4 regions of the Rhodococcus sp. NPDC055024 genome follow, and region 4 is predicted to be linked to each of the others. Evidence: riboswitches for the same ligand, from Rfam matches in the RefSeq annotation. Region 4 holds a riboswitch; each other region holds the start of a gene.
What was found. Region 4 has a riboswitch for S-adenosylmethionine ahead of ACWF6P_RS10960 (putative leader peptide). Riboswitches for the same ligand answer to the same signal wherever they lie in the genome.

Region 1 (4,773 bases), on a different contig from region 4:
GAACGCGAGCACGCCTGGGTCAGCGTCCTGAGCGAAGCCGAACAGCGCATCCTTGTCATGCTCCTGGACAAACTGATCACCAACCGCAGCCAATTCGACGTACGCGGACGTAACTGACGCAAATCAACACCGTCTCGAGGGTTGCACGCATCACATCATTTTAGTTAATGTATTTACTATCTGGTGGATGTGGGCCAGGCAGAACAGCACAGAAGGAGCCCCGTCATGGCGTTCTATCGACAACTCGGCAACATTCCACCGAAGCGTCACACCCAACACCGTGACGAGTCGGGCAACCTCTACTACGAAGAACTGATGGGCGAGGAAGGTTTCTCCTCCGATTCGTCGCTGCTCTACCACCGCGAAATTCCGTCGGCCATCGTCGACGCAACGGTCTGGGAACTGCGCGACCAAAGCACCACGCCCAACCACCCCCTCAAACCCCGCCATCTGAAACTCCATGCACTGTTCCCCGAGAGCATCTGGAACGAGACCGACGTGGTAACCGGCCGTCGTCTCATACTCGGCAATGCCGATGTCCGACTCTCCTACGTGGTTGCTTCCGCACCATCCCCCCTGTACCGCAATGCAATCGGTGACGAGATGGTCTACGTCGAGTCCGGCGAGGCTACCGTCGAGACCGTCTTCGGCACGCTCGACGCCCGCGAGGGTGACTACGTCCTGATCCCGATGTCCACGACCCACCGGTGGATCCCCAAGGGTGACAAGCCACTCCGCGCTTACGCCATCGAGGCGAACAGTCACATCGTCCCACCCAAGCGCTATCTCTCCCGTTTCGGCCAACTGCTCGAGAACGCACCGTTCTGTGAACGAGACCTGCACGGACCGATCGCGCCCATGGTCGCCGAGGGCACGGACGTCGAAGTACTGGTCAAGCACCGTACGTCGGCAGGCATCGTCGGAACCCGAATGGTGTACCCCACTCATCCTTTCGACGTCGTCGGTTGGGACGGCTGCCTGTACCCGTACACCTTCAACATTACGGACTACGAGCCGATCACCGGCCGCGTTCACCAGCCGCCGCCGGCACATCAGGCGTTCGAGGGGAACAACTTCGTGATCTGCAACTTCGTACCGCGCAAGGTCGACTACCACCCGCTCTCGATCCCGGTGCCGTACTACCACTCCAACGTCGACTCGGACGAGATCATGTTCTACTGCGGCGGTGACTACGAGGCACGCAAGGGTTCCGGTATCGGGCAGGGTTCGATATCGATTCATCCCGGTGGCCACGCTCATGGCCCACAACCCGGCGCGTACGAACGAAGCATCGGCGCGGAGTTCTTCGACGAACTGGCCGTGATGGTCGATACGTTCCGTCCGCTCGAATTGGGTGAGGGAGCCTTGGCTTGCGAAGACGAAGCCTACGCCTGGAGTTGGGCAGGGCGGGGGCCGCAGCAATGACGATCATCTCTCCCCTCCTCCGCGCCCTGTGCGACGACGCAGCACTCTTCCCACCCGGCAATGCTCCTCTCGCCGAGGCAGTTCCGGCCCACGCCGCCTACCTGCAGGCGGACTACGACGCACTGGTCGGGCCCTTCGTCTTTCCCGCGCCGCGATTGAGCGAACTGGCCGCGTATGTTTCGGCAGACAACCCGGTGACGCTGAGTCTGACCGTACCGGCCGGCCCAGCCGATACGGCGGCCGCACTGTCGAACGCGCTCGCCAGCCCTGGTGTTCACGTCGCCGCCGTCGAGGTGGGAATTCCTGACGGGCTGGACGCTGATGCGGCCTTCGAGGAACTCGCTCGTGTCCATGCCGCTCATCCCGACGTCGATATTTTTGTCGAGGTACCCCGTGGTGATCGGCGCGCGGACTATCTGACAGCTCTCGAAACTGCCGGGTACTCCGCCAAGTTTCGCACCGGCGGGATTGTCGCCGAGGCGTACCCGGACGAGGAAGAGCTCGCCGATGCGGTGATATCCGTTGTCCGAGCGAATATCCCGTTCAAGGCAACCGCGGGACTGCACCACGGCGTGCGCAACACCGATCCGGAAACAGGCTTCGAGCAACACGGCTTCCTCAACATCATGGTGGCCGTCGACGCTGCGAGGAGGGGCGCCGATCGTTCGGAAGTTGTTGCTGCACTGGCGCAGCGCAACGACGAATCGATTGCGCGAACCCTGTCCGGATTGACCGAGGCCGAGGCCGGCGAGGTGCGTCGCCGATTCCTCTCGTTCGGTACGTGCAGCATCTCGGACCCCCTCACCGAGCTCGAAGGGCTCGGATTGATCGTCCGCTCCGACAACACCGAAGGAACATTCGTATGACCGTCACGACCATCGACATTCCCGCCGACTCACTGTTCGGTCTCGACAATCTGCCGTACGGTGTCTTCTCCCCCGAGGGAGAGTCGCCGCGCATCGGTGTACGGGTCGCCGACTCGGTGGTCGATCTCGCAGCCACACTGGGTGATTCCGTCTTCTCCGAACCGACCCTGAACGCATTCATGGCCCAGGGCCGAGATCAGTGGATATCTGTGCGAAACCGGATCTCGGAACTCGTGACCGGTGAAATAGACTCGGATGCAGTATTTTCCGTCGACTCGGTGACACTTCACTTGCCCATCGCCGTGGCCGACTACGTCGACTTCTACGCCTCGGAGAATCACGCAACCAACCTCGGAAGGCTATTCCGCCCGGACGCTGCTCCCTTGATGCCGAACTGGAAGCACCTTCCCGTCGGATACCACGGACGCTCGAGCACCATCGTCGTCTCCGGCACCGATATCATTCGCCCCTGCGGACAGCGCAAGTCACCCGATCAGGAGAACCCGGACTTCGGATCGTCGCGTCGCCTCGACATCGAAGCGGAGATGGGGTTCATCGTCGGAACTCCCTCGAAGATGGGTGATTCCATCACCCCGGACGAATTCGCCGAGCACGTCTTCGGCGCTGTCGTCGTGAACGATTGGACTGCCCGAGACATCCAAGCGTGGGAGTACGTCCCCCTCGGCCCGAACCTGGGGAAGAGCTTCGCGACGTCCATCTCACCGTGGGTCGTACCGTTGCTCGCCCTCGAAGCAGCCCGAATCGACACTCCGGTGCAGGACCCCGAACCGCTCTCCTACCTGCGCGGTGAGGAGAAGTGGGGGCTGGACATCGATTTGGCCGTCGAATGGAACGGTCACGTCGTCTCGCGACCGCCCTACGCGCAGATGTACTGGTCGCCTGCACAGATGCTTGCGCACACCACCATCAACGGCGCCGCGGCCAGTACCGGCGATCTCTTTGCGTCCGGAACCATTTCCGGACCGGACAAGGATCAGCGCGGCGCCTTCATCGAACTGACTTGGGGCGGCGAAGAACCCGTCGCAGTCGGCTCCGCGACTCGCACCTTCCTCGAAGACGGCGACACCATCTCCATCTCAGCCACCGCTCCCGGCATCGGCGGTTCACGAATCGGCTTCGGGGATGTTCGAGCCCGTATTCTGCCGGCGACGCAGACCGAAAGGTAGCCGTCGATCTGTCGACTCGGGAGACCGATTGACAACTGTTTGATTCACGCTGATCTGATGTCCGGAATTCCTTGCCTCACGATTCTCCGAAGATAAGCTGGACTAACCATCCAGAGCGATCGAGAGTCCTGGCTCCGTGACGTCGCAGCAACCCCCTCAGCTGAGGTGCGGGTGCTTTCTGCCAGGTCCGATGGAGGACTCGTGCCCGGCGAACGACCCCGTACCTCAGTGGGGACAGCAACTGTCATCGTGATCGTGGGCGGTGGACCCCGCGGTACCGGCGTACTCGAGCGGATCCTCGCTCACGAATCGGTGAACGCCGATCCCACACCGATCGACATTCATGTCGTCGACCCGTATCCGGCAGGTGCCGGCCGTATTTGGAGAGGCAACCAAGCGCCGCTCCTGTGGATGAATTCGACAACCGCAGACGTCACCATGTTCACCGACGAGACCACCGCAGTCACCGGTCCGGTACTGCCGGGTCCGACGCTCGCGGAATGGGTCGCCGAGAACTCGGCTGAGCTTGCCCACTTCCCCGAAATCACGGCAGAAGTGCCGACCGTCACGCCGTCGTCGTTTGCATCGAGGTCACTGCAAAGCCGATACCTGAACTGGGTGTTCCAGACCGCGGTCGACTCTGCACCAGCGCACGTCGATGTTCGGGTTCATCGACGATCCGTGGTCGACATCGTGAACGTGGGCGAAGTACAGAATGTTCATCTGGACGACGGCGTTGTCATAGAGGCGACGGCCGTCCTTCTTGCACAGGGGCACCCGGATGCGTTGGCTGCCCCGCGCGAATCCGCACTGAGCGGGTTCGCGTCCGAACACGGGTTGACCTATGTGGGTCCGGGATACACCGCCGACCTCGACGCCGATGTCATTCCAGCAGGCGAGCCGGTATTGATCGCCGGACTCGGGTTGGCTTTCATCGACTGGATGGTTCTGCTCGCCGAGAGCCGCGGCGGTGTTTTCAAACGCGGTGACGACGGCGCCCTCACCTACGCTCCCTCGGGTCGGGAACCACTGTTGTATGCCGGATCTCGTCGCGGCGTGCCGTATCACTCCAAGATCTCGTACTCGATCGCTGACGCCCGGCCACCGCTACCGCGGTTCTTCACCGCTGATCTTGTTCCCGGCGACGGGCCTTTGGATTTCCGAAACGACATCTGGCCCCTGGCGTCGAAAGAACTGGCAGGCGCCCACTATCACGAGCTGTTCGCCTCGCACCCGGACCGGACGGTGGGCACCTGGGAGGAGTTCGACGCCGAATTCGCCGCGCTGGCTTGGGG
Region 2 (4,773 bases), on a different contig from region 4:
GGGTCTGAGCGTCCTCGGCGACGTCCATCAGCCGTGTCTGCAGACCTGGAACCATCGAGGACCCCGCGAGACCGATGAGGAAGACGAAGATCAGTGCCGTGTAGGGATTGCGCACAGCGATCACGAAGACCGCGAGGATCACCACGAGGGATCCCATCGACAAGAACAGACCCTTCATCAATGCGCGATCCGCGAGGTATCCGCCGACGAAGTTGCCGGCCACCATGCCCAGTCCGTAGAGCATGAGTGCCAGGGGAATGAACGAAGCGCCGAGCCCGGACACGTCGGTGAGCGTCGTACTGATGTAGGTGTAGACGGCAAACATGCCGCCGAACCCGACCATGCCCACGATCAGCGTCATCCACACCTGGACGCGGCCCAGCGCTCCGAGTTCGGTGATCGGATTCGTCACCGGCATGCCGTCCAAACGCGGAATCCAGACGAAGAGCGAAGCAACGGTTGCCACCCCGATCACGGCGACCAAAGCGAAGGCGCTGCGCCAGCCGAGTGCCTGACCGATCCAGGCGGCGACCGGTACCCCGATCACGTTGGCCACGGAAAGACCCATCATGACCATCGCCACGGCCTTGGCGCGTTTTCCCGGTTCGGCCAGGTGAGCTGCGACCAACGCGGCGACTCCGAAGTACGCGCCGTGCGGCAATCCGGCGACGAAGCGAGCCATCATCAGCGTCGTGTACGAGGGAGCGAAAACCGAGGCGGCATTGCCGACGGTGAAGGCGACCATGAGCGCGATCAACAGTGTGCGGCGCGGTACCCGTGCGGTGAGAGCAGCGATCAGCGGAGCGCCGACGACAACCCCGAGCGCGTACGCGGAGATCACGTGGCCTGCGATGGGTTCCGAGACACCGAGCCCGGATGCCATTTCCGGGAGCAGTCCCATGGCGACGAACTCGGTGGTGCCGATACCGAAACCGCCGAGGGCGAGAGCGAGCATCGCCGGACCTCTGGCGGAACGAACCCCGGGTGTCGAGGCGTCAGAACGGGAGAGGGTAGACGAAGTCACTGATCAATTGTGATCTCACACCTGGTTGAACTTCCAAGTGAGAGCGGGTGAGTTCACTCACGTGAGACCGCGAACACAAATGGGACGCCCGGTTTCCCGGACGTCCCATTCGAAAGGTGAAGCGGTGAATCTACTTCGCGGCCATGGCCTTCTGCAGGTTCACGTCGAGTGCGCCGAGGAACTCCTCGGTGGTCAGGTAGCCCTGATCTCCGCCGACCAGCATCGAGAGGTCCTTGGTCATCTGGCCGCTTTCGACGGTCTTGATGACAACGTCTTCGAGCGCCTGCGCGAAGCCGATGACCTCAGGAGTGCTGTCGAGCTTGCCACGGTGCTCGAGCCCACGGGTCCACGCGAAGATGGACGCGATCGGGTTGGTCGAGGTGGGCTTGCCCTGCTGGTGCTGACGGTAGTGACGCGTCACGGTGCCGTGAGCAGCCTCTGCCTCACAGGTCCGTCCGTCCGGTGTCAGCAGAACCGACGTCATGAGGCCGAGCGAGCCGAAGCCCTGGGCCACGGTGTCGGACTGGACGTCACCGTCGTAGTTCTTGCATGCCCAGACGTAGCCGCCCTCCCACTTGAGTGCGGAAGCGACCATGTCGTCGATGAGGCGGTGCTCGTAGGTCAGACCTGCGGCATCGAACTCAGCCTTGAACTCGGTCTCGTAGATGTGCTGGAAGATGTCCTTGAAGGCACCGTCGTACGCCTTGAGAATGGTGTTCTTGGTGGACAGGTACACCGGGTAGTTCTGCTGCAGACCATAGGTGAGCGACGCGCGAGCGAAGTCACGGATGGAATCGTTGAAGTTGTACTGCCCCTGAACGATGCCGCCATTCTCGGGGAAGTTGACCAGTTCGTGCTCGATCGGTGCGCTGCCGTCCTCGGGTGTGTAGGTGATCATCACCTTGCCGGGGCCGGGGACCTTGAAGTCTGTGGCGCGGTACTGGTCGCCGAATGCGTGACGGCCGATGATGATCGGCTTGGTCCAGCCCGGAACGAGTCGCGGAACGTTGGAGATGATGATCGGTGCGCGGAAGATCGTGCCGCCGAGAATGTTGCGGATCGTTCCGTTCGGGGAACGCCACATCTTCTTGAGACCGAATTCCTCGACACGTGCCTCGTCCGGCGTGATCGTGGCGCATTTGACGCCGACGCCGTGCTTCTGGATCGCGTGCGCTGCGTCGATGGTGACCTGGTCGTCGGTCTCGTCGCGGTACTCGATACCGAGGTCGTAGTACTCGAGGTTCACATCGAGATACGGATGGATCAACTTGTCTTTGATGAACTGCCAGATAATGCGCGTCATCTCATCGCCGTCGAGTTCGACGACGGTGCCCTCAACCTTGATTTTGGACATGGGTGCTTCGCGTCCTCCTAGGAAGTTTCCCTGGTTACACGGTTGCGGTCACACTTTGTGAGTGGGTCCGCGAACGGTTCGATTATCAAACCTAGACGGTGTGGACTGATCTCGGGAGATGAGTCCCAAACAAGACAAGCGTACTGCTAACCCGTGAGGCCGCAACCGGCAGGTCCACTCACCGGTCTCTACTCACGAGTAACTTTTGCCTGCTAGTGGGCTACGTCGCTCTGCCGCGCGTGCGGTTGCGGCTCACATTTCGCCCCGTGTCAGGACTGCGCTCACTTCCCGGTAGAATCCGACTTGGTCATGAGTGCCAGCGTCAAGCCCCGGCTCGCTGGACGGCAACCCTCCAACCGCGGTGGGGTGCCCCGGGTGATGACCAGGTTTCCCGACGTGGATCTGCTCGCGCAGTTCCACCGCAATTCGGGTGACAAGCGCGGGTCCGACAGGGACGGACCCCAGACCGGGCCGAGCCCCACGGAGGTATTTCAGTATGTGTCGCACTTGTAGATAGACCCCAGCACGGGGCGGCGATCATTCGCCCCCGTCCGACATCTATCCGTCAGACCACTGGAGTGAACAAATCATGACCGACAACACAGCCGACGCCGCAGCAGCTTCGGATCCGACCGCGAACTGGTCGTTCGAGACCAAGCAGGTGCACGCCGGGCAAACAGCGGACACCGCCACCCATGCGCGCGCTCTGCCGATCTACCAGACCACCAGCTACGTCTTCGACAGCACCGATCACGCTGCCGCACTGTTCGGCCTGGCCGAGCCGGGCAACATCTACACGCGAATCATGAATCCGACGCAGGACGCCGTCGAGCAGCGGATCGCCGCCCTGGAAGGCGGAGTCGCCGCACTCCTCCTGTCCTCGGGTCAGGCTGCCGAGACCATCGCGATCCTCAACATCGCCGAGGCCGGCGATCACATCGTCTCGAGCCCGTACCTGTACGGCGGCACGTACAACCTGCTGCATTACACACTTCGTAAGCTGGGCATCGAAGTCACGTTCGTCGAAGATCCCGACGATATCGACCAGTGGCGCGAAGCCATTCGCCCGAACACGAAGGCGTTCTACGGCGAAACGATCGCCAATCCCAAGAACCACATCCTCGATCTACCCGGCATCTCGTCGCTGGCCCACGAGAACGGTCTTCCGTTGATCGTGGACAACACCGTGGCGACGCCGTACCTGCTACGCCCACTCGAACACGGCGCCGACATCGTCGTTCACTCCGCCACGAAATACCTTGGCGGACACGGCACCGCGATCGCCGGCGTCATCGTCGACGGTGGCACCTTCGACTGGACGCAGGGTCGCCACACGAACTTCACGACGCCTGATCCCAGCTATCACGGCGTCACCTTCGCGGACCTGGGTGCACCGGCGTTTGCACTGAAGGCGCGCGTCCAACTGCTGCGCGATCTCGGCTCCGCCGTGGCGCCGTTCAACGCGTTCCTCATCGCGCAGGGCATCGAGACCTTGAGCCTGCGCATCGAGCGCCACGTATCCAATGCACAGAAGGTCGCCGAATTCCTCGACGGCCACGGCGAGGTGGCCTCCGTCTCCTACGCGGGACTCCCCTCCTCACCCTGGTTCGAACGTGGAAAGCAGCTGACGCCCAAGGGAACCGGCGCCATCGTAACCTTCGAGCTGCCCGGCGGGATCGATGCGGGCAAGAAATTCGTCAACGCCCTGACGCTGCACAGCCACGTCGCCAACATCGGTGACGTTCGCTCACTCGTCATCCACCCCGCGTCGACGACGCACTCGCAGCTCACCCCCGAAGAGCAGCTCGCTTCGGGTGTCACGCCCGGACTGGTCCGCCTCGCGGTCGGCATCGAGGGAATCGACGACATCCTCGCCGATCTCACCGTCGGCCTGGCTGCGGTGGCAAACTCGTGACCGTGAACGAATTGGAGCCCAGGATCGACCTCCTGCCCCCAGCCGACGGTCAGGTGGGGTTCGTCGACATCGGCGCCCTGGAACTCGAAAGCGGCGCGGTACTCCCATCCGTTTCGCTCGCCGTTCAGCGCTGGGGTGAGCTGTCCCCGAACCGCGACAACGTCGTACTCGTCGAGCACGCACTGACCGGAGACTCGCACGTCACCGGTCCGATCTCCGCGAATCAGCCCTCCCCCGGCTGGTGGAACGGAATGGTCGGCCCCGGCGAACCGATCGACACCGGGGAATGGTGCGTCGTCGCAACCAATGTCCTCGGTGGTTGTCGCGGCACGACCGGTCCCAGTTCACTGGCCGACGACGGCAAGCCGTGGGGCAGTCGCTTCCCGGAAATTTCCATCCGGGATCAGATCGCGGCGGAGAAGAAGCTCGTCGATCTCCTCGGGATCGACCAGTTGGCCTCGGTGGTCGGTGGATCCATGG
Region 3 (4,773 bases), on a different contig from region 4:
TCGACGCGATCGCCGCGGGGGCGGTGGTCCTGGGCTGCGGCGGGGGCGGCGATCCACGCTTGTTCGTGGAAATGCTGCGTCCACTGATGGCGTCTACTTCGGTGGAGGTCATCGCGCCGGACAAGTTGCCGGACGGGGCGCTGGTGATGCCGGTGGGAATAGTCGGATCAGCCCTGGCATTGGAGGAGCAACTGCCCTCCGGACATGAGTTTGCATCCACCGCAGCAGCTTTGACGCGGTGGACCGGGAACAGCCCGAGCGCCGTGATGACTTTCGAAGGCGGTGGACTCAACGCGCTTTCCGGCATTGCGGCGGCGTTGGCGCTGGGAGTTCCCGTGGTCGACGCGGACCTGCTCGGTCGAGCGATGCCGCGGCTCGATCATTTCTCCCTGGCTGCAGCCGGGTTGAAATTGTGTCCGGTCACCCTCGCCCAGCCAGGCGGCTTGATCACCGTCGTCGACGGAGTAGATGTGCTGGGCGCCGAGGTAGCAGTGCGCTCCTTGATCGGGCGGACCAGCGGTTGGGGCGCTCTGGCGATCGCGTCGATCGATGCGCGGACTGTGCAGGAGGCCTGTATTGCGGGAACTCTGTCCCGAGCGTACGCACTGGGTCAGCACATCGGAGCCCTCGGCAGTTGGCGGGAGATCGCCGATACCATCGGAGCTCGGATACTGGGGACGGGTCGAGTGCGCGCGGTGCGTCGTGGTCACCCGGACGCCGGCGATCGTCGGGGCAACGTGATTCTCGAACACGGTTCTGCGGTGATTCGAGTCGAATTCGAAAGTGAGTTCCTGACCGTCGCGCTGGACGGCGAGATGATCTCGACGTGCCCCGACATCGTGACACTGCTCGACGTCCGGACCGGCGCCTTCGTCTCGTGTGAATCCGTGCACCAGGGGCAGGACGTGGCCGTGTTGGTTCTGCCCTGCCCTCAGTGGTGGGCCGAAGATGTAAGCAGATTGAAAGTTGTCGGCCCGCGTGCATTCGGGATCGACCACGACGCAGTGCTGATGGAGGCGCGATGAGCGCGAGTGTTTCGGCGTTGCTGAACAACCCGATTTTTGTCGGGTTGTATCGACTTGCCGGCAACGGTGATCCCGTCGTCACGACAGTGGGAGCACTCACCGGGGAATCGACACAATCGGCCGAGGCCGTGTCGGGTGCGGCGAGTTCAGGATCAGTTCTGGTGATTCTCGATCGAATCGACATCGGAGAGTGGAGATTCGATGCTCTCCTTCGAAGAACGGCGGCGACCGGATGCCAGGTGGTCGCTGTGCACAGCACTGCGGCAGAGGATGCCAGTCTCACGTTGCTCGCCGATCGGCTCGGACTGGTGGTGCTCGGAGTATCCGACCCGTGGCAGTTCAGCGTGGATCTTCGTGATCTTCTGTCGAATTCGCGGGCGGTGATGGGCGACGCGGTACTGCGGGCGACACACGCGGGCCAGCGGGCCGGTGGAAGCGTCGAGAATCTTCTGTCGGTGTTACTGAACACCTTTCAGCGTTCGTTCATTCTCCTGGACTCGTCCGGACGTCCGCTGACCGGTGCTGACCTGTTGTCGGACGACGATCGAGCGGCCGCAGGTACGTTGTCGGGCCGCGGGGCGCCCACCACTGTCGAATTGGACTCCGGCGGGGTTCTGATCGCGTGCCCGGTGATGTCCGGCGCAGCCCGAGAGCCCTGGCTGGCGGTGCTGCTCCCGGTGCGTCAGAGCGTCGAAGAGGCTTCTCTCTCAGTCGTTCTCGATGTGGCCTCGTTGGCTGTCGGTCACCGGCTGGCCGTTGCGCGCATGGTCGACGAGCGTGAAGCGCGTCGGCGTAGCGCGTTGCTGGGTGAACTCGTCGACACGTCCGCAGACGCCACACCCGGACTGCTCAGGCGCGCACTCGACGCCGGTTGGGCGCTGGACGGCTGGCACATCGGCATCAAAGTCCTGGCCATCGGCGAGGTCGACCTGGTGGCCAGGCGCACTGAGGTTGCAGACGCCCTCGCAGCGGAGGGAATCGACGCCAACGTTGTGGAACAGGCTGACGGCTGGGCAGCGTGGACGACTCTGCCGGGTGAGCCGCGACCGGAGGCGATCACCAGGATCGCCGAACGTATTCGCGCAGCTCAAGCGCGGTTGGAGCCCACAATGGAGACGTGGGTGGGAGTGGGACGCGCGCACGATGGCCCTGCCGGTATCGGAGCGTCTCTGTCGGAGGCGGGGGATGCCGCTCGTCTCGCCGGTTCCCGGTCGCACACCGGCCGGTTCCTGCACGTGGACCGCCTCGGGCTGGCGCAGTTGCTGCTGGCGTGGACGCGAACCGACACGTTTCAGCCCGCCGCCGCGGCACTGCTCGCGCCGCTACGAGATTCGAGTGGAGAGTTGCTCGAGACTCTCTCGACGTACCTCGACGAAGAATCGTCTCTGGCTCACACCGCAACTCGAATGGGCTTGCACCGCAACACCGTATCGAGTCGGATCGATCGAATTCAGCGCCTTCTCTCGGTGGATCTGGCCGATCCGGAAACCAGGCTTGCACTCCACCTCGCCTGCCGGACGATTACGCCGTGACGACGGGCTTCGCAGCTTCGTCTTGACAAGCACGGGACGTTCCTGCCATCCTCGTTGCCAGGTCACGAGTACCAGTGTTCAGCCCCGGCTTGCTGGTCGGCAACCCTCCTCCGCGGTGGGGTGCTCCGGGTGACGACCCGGCTGCGTTCGAAAACGAATGCGGCAAGCGCGGACTCTTCCGGGGCCATCTCCCGACGAACGAGTCCTTGAACGTGAGGATTGTCTTCGATGACTGCTGTATTGAGTGCCGACACCTGCTGCACCGCTCCGATCGCCAAGGTTTCGGGTGCTGACCTGCAGGTTCCGCTGGTTCAGGGCGGCGAATGCTCCTACGCCAACTTCGACTACGCCGCGAGTGCGCCGGCATTGGCCCAGGTCACCGACCGTATCGCCGAGTTGTTGCCCACGTACGCCAGCGTCCACCGCGGTGCCGGCTACGCCTCCCGGATCTCCACCCTCACCTACGAGAACGCTCGTGAATCCGTTGCTCGTTTCGTGAACTGTGCCGACGATCAGGTCGTCGTCTTCACCCGAAACACCACTGATTCGCTGAACCTGCTGGCTCAGTGCGTCCCCGGCAGCACCGTTGTCCTCGACGTCGAGCATCACGCAAACCTGTTGCCGTGGAACGACGCTCGTATCGTCACCGCCGCAGACACCATCGAAGAGACCATCGAGCGCCTGATCGGTGAACTGTGCACCAAGCCTGCCGCACTGCTCGCAATCACCGGCGCCTCCAACGTGACCGGCGAGATCCTGCCGATTGCACGCTTGGCTGACATCGCTCACCGTTGCGGCGCACGTATCCTCGTCGACGCTGCTCAGCTGGCTCCCCACCGCCGCATCGACCTGCAGGAATGCGGCGTCGACTACGTGGCGTTCTCGGGCCACAAGCTGTACGCACCCTTCGGCGCCGGCGTTCTGGTCGGACGCCGTGACTGGCTCGACGAGGCTCAGCCGTACCTCGCCGGCGGCGGCGCCGTCCGTGAGGTGACCATCGAGTCCACCGAATGGGCTTGTGCGCCCGCACGCCACGAGGCAGGTTCGCCCAACGTTCTCGGCGCCGCAGCTATCGCGACCGCCTGCGAAACCCTGCAAGCCCTGGACTTCGACGTCATCGCCGAACATGAGAAGGCACTCACCGCCCAGCTCACCGACGGCTTGTCCGCCATCGAGGGAGTCTCGCTGGTACGACTGTGGAACGACGCACCCGACGCCGTCGGAATCGTGACTTTCACCGTCGACGGATTCGAAGCGGGCGAGATCGCCGCATTCCTGTCTGCCGAACACGGCATCGGAGTTCGCGACGGACGCTTTTGCGCACACCCGGTGCTCGCACGCCTCGGCCTCTCCGGCGGCGCGGTTCGTGCCAGCCTTGGCCTCGGTAGCAGCTCGGACGATGTGACGCGGTTGGTCGACGCCGTGAACATCCTGGTTTCGAATCAGCGTGATTGGAACTACGCGAAGACGGCCGGTGCGTGGAACCCCGTGCCCGAGACCCGCCCCTTCCTCGGAGCTGCAGACGACAATGCCGGCGCAGCCGAGTGCGTCTGAGCTGAGCTCGGTCCCCGAAAACTCGAACGGACAACTAGCATGGCAGCCATGGCACCAGCGGACTTTCCCGCCACTCCTTCGAGAGTGAGTATCACTCTCGGTCAGTGGTGCCGTCGCCATGTCGATCTGTGCCGCACCTCGTCAGGAATGTGTTCGAGCTGACGATTCGTCTCGCTCATCCCACACTTTTCTGATTTTCGGAGGTCTCACATGTCTTCACTCGCTTCGCATTCTCTGCACGTAGCGGTCGAGTTGACCGGATCCGGTCACCATCCGGCCGCTGAGGGCGCACCCGGCAACCTGCCCATCATCGGCGGCGACTACTGGGTGGACCTCACCGAGGGCGAAAAGGCTCTCGATTTAGCTTCATTCCCTACCAATGTGGTTCGGATTCGCGCTGCGGATCTGCGTGAGGCACAGCTCGAACGTGCACGGATACGCGCTGCCGTCGCCGAAGAAGGCCGCGATCCCGACGGCGTCGCAGTACTGGTCGATCTCGAGATTCTGATCGCGCCGGAGGCTCGCTCCGCTCGCAAAGAGCTTGCACAGTTGGACAGCGCTTTGACTGCGCCGCGGGTTCCCGTTTCGCTTCACTACGTCGGAACGCCTTCCGGTCTCGGCAGTTTGATCGCCGATATCCGAGCTGCCGATGTCGCCGACGG
Region 4 (4,773 bases):
CGCCCACCGACATCTCCTACTACCAGAACACCACCGACTACTACCTCCCCTTGCAGTCCGGCCGAATCGACGCCTACTTCGGCCCGAACCCGTCGTCGCAGTTCCACGCCAAGCAGTCGGGTGAAACCGAGGTTGTCGGTGAGTTCTCCGGTGCCGGCGACACTTTGCAAGGACAGATCGCGGTGCTGGTGAAGAAGGACAACGGGTTGATCAAGGCCGTCAACGACGCGATCAACCACACGATCGAGAACGGTACGTACCAGCAGATCCTCGAGCGTTGGAACATCACCAGCGAAGCCGTCGACAAGTCTCTGATCAACCCGCCCGGCCTTCCCAAGACCAAGTGAGCTCTCGTCCATGAGTGAGATTCTCGATGTGATCGTCATCGGCGGAGGACTCGTCGGGTCCTCCGCCGCATGGCGGCTCGCGGCGCGCGGACACAGCGTCGTACAGCTGGAACAGTTCGGGCCGGGGCACAAGCACGGTGCATCGCACGGTACTTCGCGCATCTACCGTCAGGCCTACGACAATCACCTGTACACAGGATTGGCGGCCGACGCGCTGCCACTGTGGCGGGAGTTGGAGTCCACCACGGACATCGGGTTCCTGGAACTGACCGGTGCCGTCGATCACGGTCTGCCGCAGGCAGTGCAGTCCAAGGCGCAGATATTGGTCGAGGCCGGCATCAAGGGTGAGGTCCTCACTCCTGCCGAGGCGTCCGCCCGCTGGCCGGGGTTGCGATTCGACACCACCGTGCTCCATCACCCCGATGCAGGCCGGTTGCACGCGGACCGCGCCGTGACCGCGCTGAAAGCGGGAGCGGTGTTCGCCGGTGCCGAGGTCCGTCACGACGTTCGGGTACTGGCACTCGCGCGAGCGTCGTACGGCGTGGACGTGGTGACGGACGGCGGAACGCTCGCGGCTCGTCAGGTCGTGATCGCGGCTGGGGCGTGGACTGCGGACCTGATCGCAGACAGCGGACTCGGTTCCGAGATCGTGCTCCCGACGCTGCGCACGACGCAGGAACAACCGGCCCACTTTGCACCGCTGGACCCGGGAGTCGAGTGGCCGAGTTTCGTTCACCACACGGGTGCGCAGTTGGAGACCGCGGGGATCTACGGACTCGGTTCCGAGGACGGCATCAAGATCGGCGAACACGCGACCGGGCCGGTCGTGACTCCACAGACCCGCGACTACACCCCTGATGTCGACGGAGAGCAACGATTGGTCGAGTACGCCGAGTCGTGGTTGCCCGGCGTTGATTCCACCCACGTCGAGTCGATCACGTGCCTGTACACGAGCACGCCGGACAGTAACTTCGTCATCGACCGAGTCGGCGCCGTCACGGTCGCGGCGGGATTCTCGGGTCATGGATTCAAATTCGGTCCGGCCCTGGGTGACCTTGTATCGAACCTCGTCGAGGGAACCGCGCTCGCTCCGGAAGTTTTTCGGCTGGGGGAGCGTTGACCAGATTCATGGAGGAAAGTGTTGTGGCACTGGAGCTCGGGACCCGGCAGGTCGAGGGCATCGGCGCGGTAGAGGTCTACTCGGTATCGCAGGACGATCCCTTGGCGGCTCCACTGATCGCGGAGTTGGCGCTCGAATACAGCTCGCGATACGGCGGAACTCGCGAAGCGATGCTCGCGGATCTCACCACGTACCCGGCAGAAGAATTTGCGTACCCGCAGGGGGCGCTCCTGGTGCTCACCCACGAGGATGTGCCTATTGGCGGTGGTGCATTTCGCCAATTTGATTCCACCACTGCCGAATTGAAGAGAATCTGGACATCGGTCGACTATCGGAAGCGTGGTCTCGGCAAGGTCGTCGTTCGCGAGTTGGAACGAGAGATCGAGCTTCGCGGATACCACAGGGTGTTCCTGACGACGGGCCCTCGGCAACCGGAGGCTGTCGCGCTGTACCTGTCCAGTGGATACACACCGCTCTACGACGCTTCACTCTCGCCCGAAGAAGTGGGCGTCCACCCGTTCGAGAAACAACTTCGGGTGCTCGAAAATGTGACCCGAGCAGCAATTCCTACCGACCGGGTTGACAACACCCGGGTTTAACCTCGTACACTTGCGAACGACCATCCAGAGCGACCGAGAGACCTGGCTCATTGAAGTCGCAGCAACCCCCCGAGTGATCGGGTGCGGGTGCTACCGCCAGGACCGATGGAGGAACACGAAATGAAGGCAGTCGAAGGCGGCTTCGATACCGCCTGGTCGCGTCGTCACGTAGACCTGTGCCGCACCGCGGGATCTTTCTGTACCAACTGACCTCGGTCAGTCATTCACACTCAGGCGAGTCGTCGACAAGTCTGTTTTCTCTTCTCTGCACAAGTGATTCGCGCTCGATCGCCTTCTTGGAGCTTCTTGCTCCACGGCGACGGGTGCGCTCTTCGGCATGCCTCTTTAGGAGTTCTTGGTGTCTTCGCCCTCATTCGGTGCCCGCAAACGCGCGACCGTCATTGCCGGTATCGGTGCTGTCTCGGTTCTCGGGACCGTCCTCGCCGGCTGCAGCAGCGACGGAAGCGGCAGCGGTGCCGACGCGGGTCCCGCGCAGTCCGGCGGAACCCTTCGTTACGGCCTCTCACAGGCGCCGACGTGCGCCGATCCGGCCCAGGCCGGCAGCAACCAGACCGTGTATGTCACTCGTACCGTGGTGGATTCGCTGACCGATCAAAATCCCGACACCGGAGAGATCACCCCGTGGCTCGCCAAGAGTTGGGAGATCAGCCCGGACGCCGCGAGCTTCACGTTTGTCCTTCGCGACGATGCCACTTTCAGTGACGGAACACCGGTAACGGCGGATTCGGTGAAGAAGACCTTCGACTCGGTCAAGAACCTCGGACCGAACGCATCGTTGGCGAAGAGCTACCTGTCCTCGTACACGGGCACCGACGTCGTTGACGCACACACGGCGAAGATCAATTTCTCCGGACCCAATGTTCAGTTCCTGCAGGCAACTTCGACGCCGCAGCTCGGAATCCTCGCCGAATCCACCACCGCCCTGGCCTCCGAGCAGCGCTGCCCCGGTGCAGCGGTGATCGCCTCCGGCCCGTTCGTCTACACCGACTGGCAGCAGGACAAGAGCGTCAAGATCGCCAAGCGTGCGGGATACAACTGGGCGTCGGACGCGGTCGCACACCAGGGCGAGGCCTACCTCGACGGCGTCGACTTCACCGTGGTCCCCGAATCCGGTGTGCGCGCGGGCAGCGTGGCTTCCGGCCAGCTCGATGCTGTCAGCGACGCGCTCCCGCAGGACGCGCCGCAGATCGAGGGCGCCGGTGGACGCATCCTCACCCGCCCCAACCCCGGCGTGAGCTTCTTCTTCCAGCCCAACGTCAGTCGTGGAGTTCTCGCTGATCAGGCTGTGCGCCAGGCCATCATTCCGGCGATCAACCGGCAAGAGCTCGTCGACACCGTTCTAGATCCGTCGTTCTTCCCGGCAACGAGCCCGTTGGCTCACACCACTCCGCTCTACACCGACGAATCCGGTGTCGTGACGTACGACGCCGACAAGTCGGCAAAGCTTCTCGACGCAGCCGGTTGGAAGGCCGGAAGCGACGGTATCCGCGAGAAGGACGGGCAGAAGCTCACGTTCAGCGTCACGTTCAGCCCGGTGTTCTCGGGTAATCAGGCCATTCTCGAGCTCGTGCAGCAGCAGCTCAAGAAGGTCGGCGTCGACCTGCAGCTCAATCTGGTCTCGAACGGTGAATGGACCGAGAAGGGGGTGTCGGGTGATTACGATTCGCTGTACTACAACAGCACTCGGGCCGACGCCGACATCCTCCGGGCGTCGTTCAGCACCGAGGGCCGCAACCTCAACCGTCGCGGCGCAGACCCGGAGCTCGACAAGGTTCTCACCGACCAGCTCGCAGCCACGGACAACGGTCAGCGCGGCGAACTGGTCTCCACCGCTCAGGAATTGATCCTCGACCGTGGGCTCTCCATCCCCACCATCGAGCTCTCGCAGGCCATCGGCGCCGGATCGAGTGTTCAGGATCTGAACTTCGAAGCCTCGTCACGCCTGCAGTTCTACGACGCATGGTTGTCGGGTAAGTAATCATGACTCGATACGTACTCACCCGACTGGGCCAGGCCGCGGTTGTCCTGTGGGCGGCCTTCACCATCTCGTTCGTGATTCTGTTCCTCCTGCCGAGCGATCCGGTCAGTATGGCTGCGGACTCGTCCGGGCAGGGTGTTGCAGTGGATCAGGCTGCGCTCGATCAGCTTCGAGCACGATACGGCTTGGACCAGTCGGTGTGGGTGCAGTACTGGACATCGCTGACAAACGCACTTCGCGGTGATTTCGGTACGTCGATCTCCACCGGTCAGTCGGTCACGGATGCCATCTCCTCGGCATTGCCGAGCACCCTGGTGCTGGCAACCACGGCGTTGGTTCTCGCCGTGCTGTTCGGACTGGCGATCGCGTTCTTCGCTACCTATACCCGCAAGCGGTGGCTGGCGAACCTGTTGTTCTCGTTGCCGCCTTTGGGTGTGGCAGTGCCCACCTTCTGGGTGGGTCTGATCCTCCTGCAGCTCTTCTCGTTCCGTTTGCACATCTTCCCGGCATTCGGGGACAAGGGATTCGCAACAGTGATTCTTCCGGCGATCACCCTGGCGATTCCGACCGGCGCCGTTATCGCGCAGGTCCTCACGACCAGCCTGCAGTCGACGCTGCGTTCGCCGCACGTGGAGACCGCCTATGCCAAGGGCGCCAGCCGTTGGCGCGTGCAGACCCGTCACGCGTTGCGACTGGCGAGCATTCCGG

Region 1: it holds a riboswitch for S-adenosylmethionine, as region 4 does, so the genes downstream of both, ACWF6P_RS16410 (FAD/NAD(P)-binding protein) here and ACWF6P_RS10960 (putative leader peptide) in region 4, are expected to answer to the same signal.
Region 2: it holds a riboswitch for S-adenosylmethionine, as region 4 does, so the genes downstream of both, ACWF6P_RS13640 (bifunctional o-acetylhomoserine/o-acetylserine sulfhydrylase) here and ACWF6P_RS10960 (putative leader peptide) in region 4, are expected to answer to the same signal.
Region 3: it holds a riboswitch for S-adenosylmethionine, as region 4 does, so the genes downstream of both, ACWF6P_RS19280 (aminotransferase class V-fold PLP-dependent enzyme) here and ACWF6P_RS10960 (putative leader peptide) in region 4, are expected to answer to the same signal.

The regions. Positions count from the first base shown of each region.
Region 1 is NZ_JBSGVT010000007.1:98,190-102,962, reverse strand. It holds gene ACWF6P_RS16430 (MarR family winged helix-turn-helix transcriptional regulator) at 1-117, shown strand, start outside; gene ACWF6P_RS16425 (homogentisate 1,2-dioxygenase) at 226-1,425, shown strand; gene ACWF6P_RS16420 (hypothetical protein) at 1,422-2,291, shown strand; gene fahA (fumarylacetoacetase) at 2,288-3,478, shown strand; SAM riboswitch class I at 3,582-3,675, shown strand; gene ACWF6P_RS16410 (FAD/NAD(P)-binding protein) at 3,680-4,773, shown strand, end outside.
Region 2 is NZ_JBSGVT010000005.1:164,091-168,863, forward strand. It holds gene ACWF6P_RS13630 (MFS transporter) at 1-955, opposite strand, end outside; gene ACWF6P_RS13635 (NADP-dependent isocitrate dehydrogenase) at 1,155-2,378, opposite strand; SAM riboswitch class IV at 2,684-2,824, shown strand; gene ACWF6P_RS13640 (bifunctional o-acetylhomoserine/o-acetylserine sulfhydrylase) at 2,968-4,293, shown strand; gene metX (homoserine O-acetyltransferase MetX) at 4,290-4,773, shown strand, end outside.
Region 3 is NZ_JBSGVT010000009.1:25,443-30,215, forward strand. It holds gene ACWF6P_RS19270 (DUF917 domain-containing protein) at 1-1,025, shown strand, start outside; gene ACWF6P_RS19275 (PucR family transcriptional regulator) at 1,022-2,557, shown strand; SAM riboswitch class IV at 2,618-2,732, shown strand; gene ACWF6P_RS19280 (aminotransferase class V-fold PLP-dependent enzyme) at 2,786-4,111, shown strand; gene ACWF6P_RS19285 (LLM class oxidoreductase) at 4,322-4,773, shown strand, end outside.
Region 4 is NZ_JBSGVT010000004.1:42,237-47,009, forward strand. It holds gene ACWF6P_RS10945 (ABC transporter substrate-binding protein) at 1-347, shown strand, start outside; gene ACWF6P_RS10950 (FAD-dependent oxidoreductase) at 358-1,467, shown strand; gene ACWF6P_RS10955 (GNAT family N-acetyltransferase) at 1,476-2,066, shown strand; SAM riboswitch class I at 2,084-2,178, shown strand; gene ACWF6P_RS10960 (putative leader peptide) at 2,187-2,276, shown strand; gene ACWF6P_RS10965 (ABC transporter substrate-binding protein) at 2,425-4,065, shown strand; gene ACWF6P_RS10970 (ABC transporter permease) at 4,068-4,773, shown strand, end outside.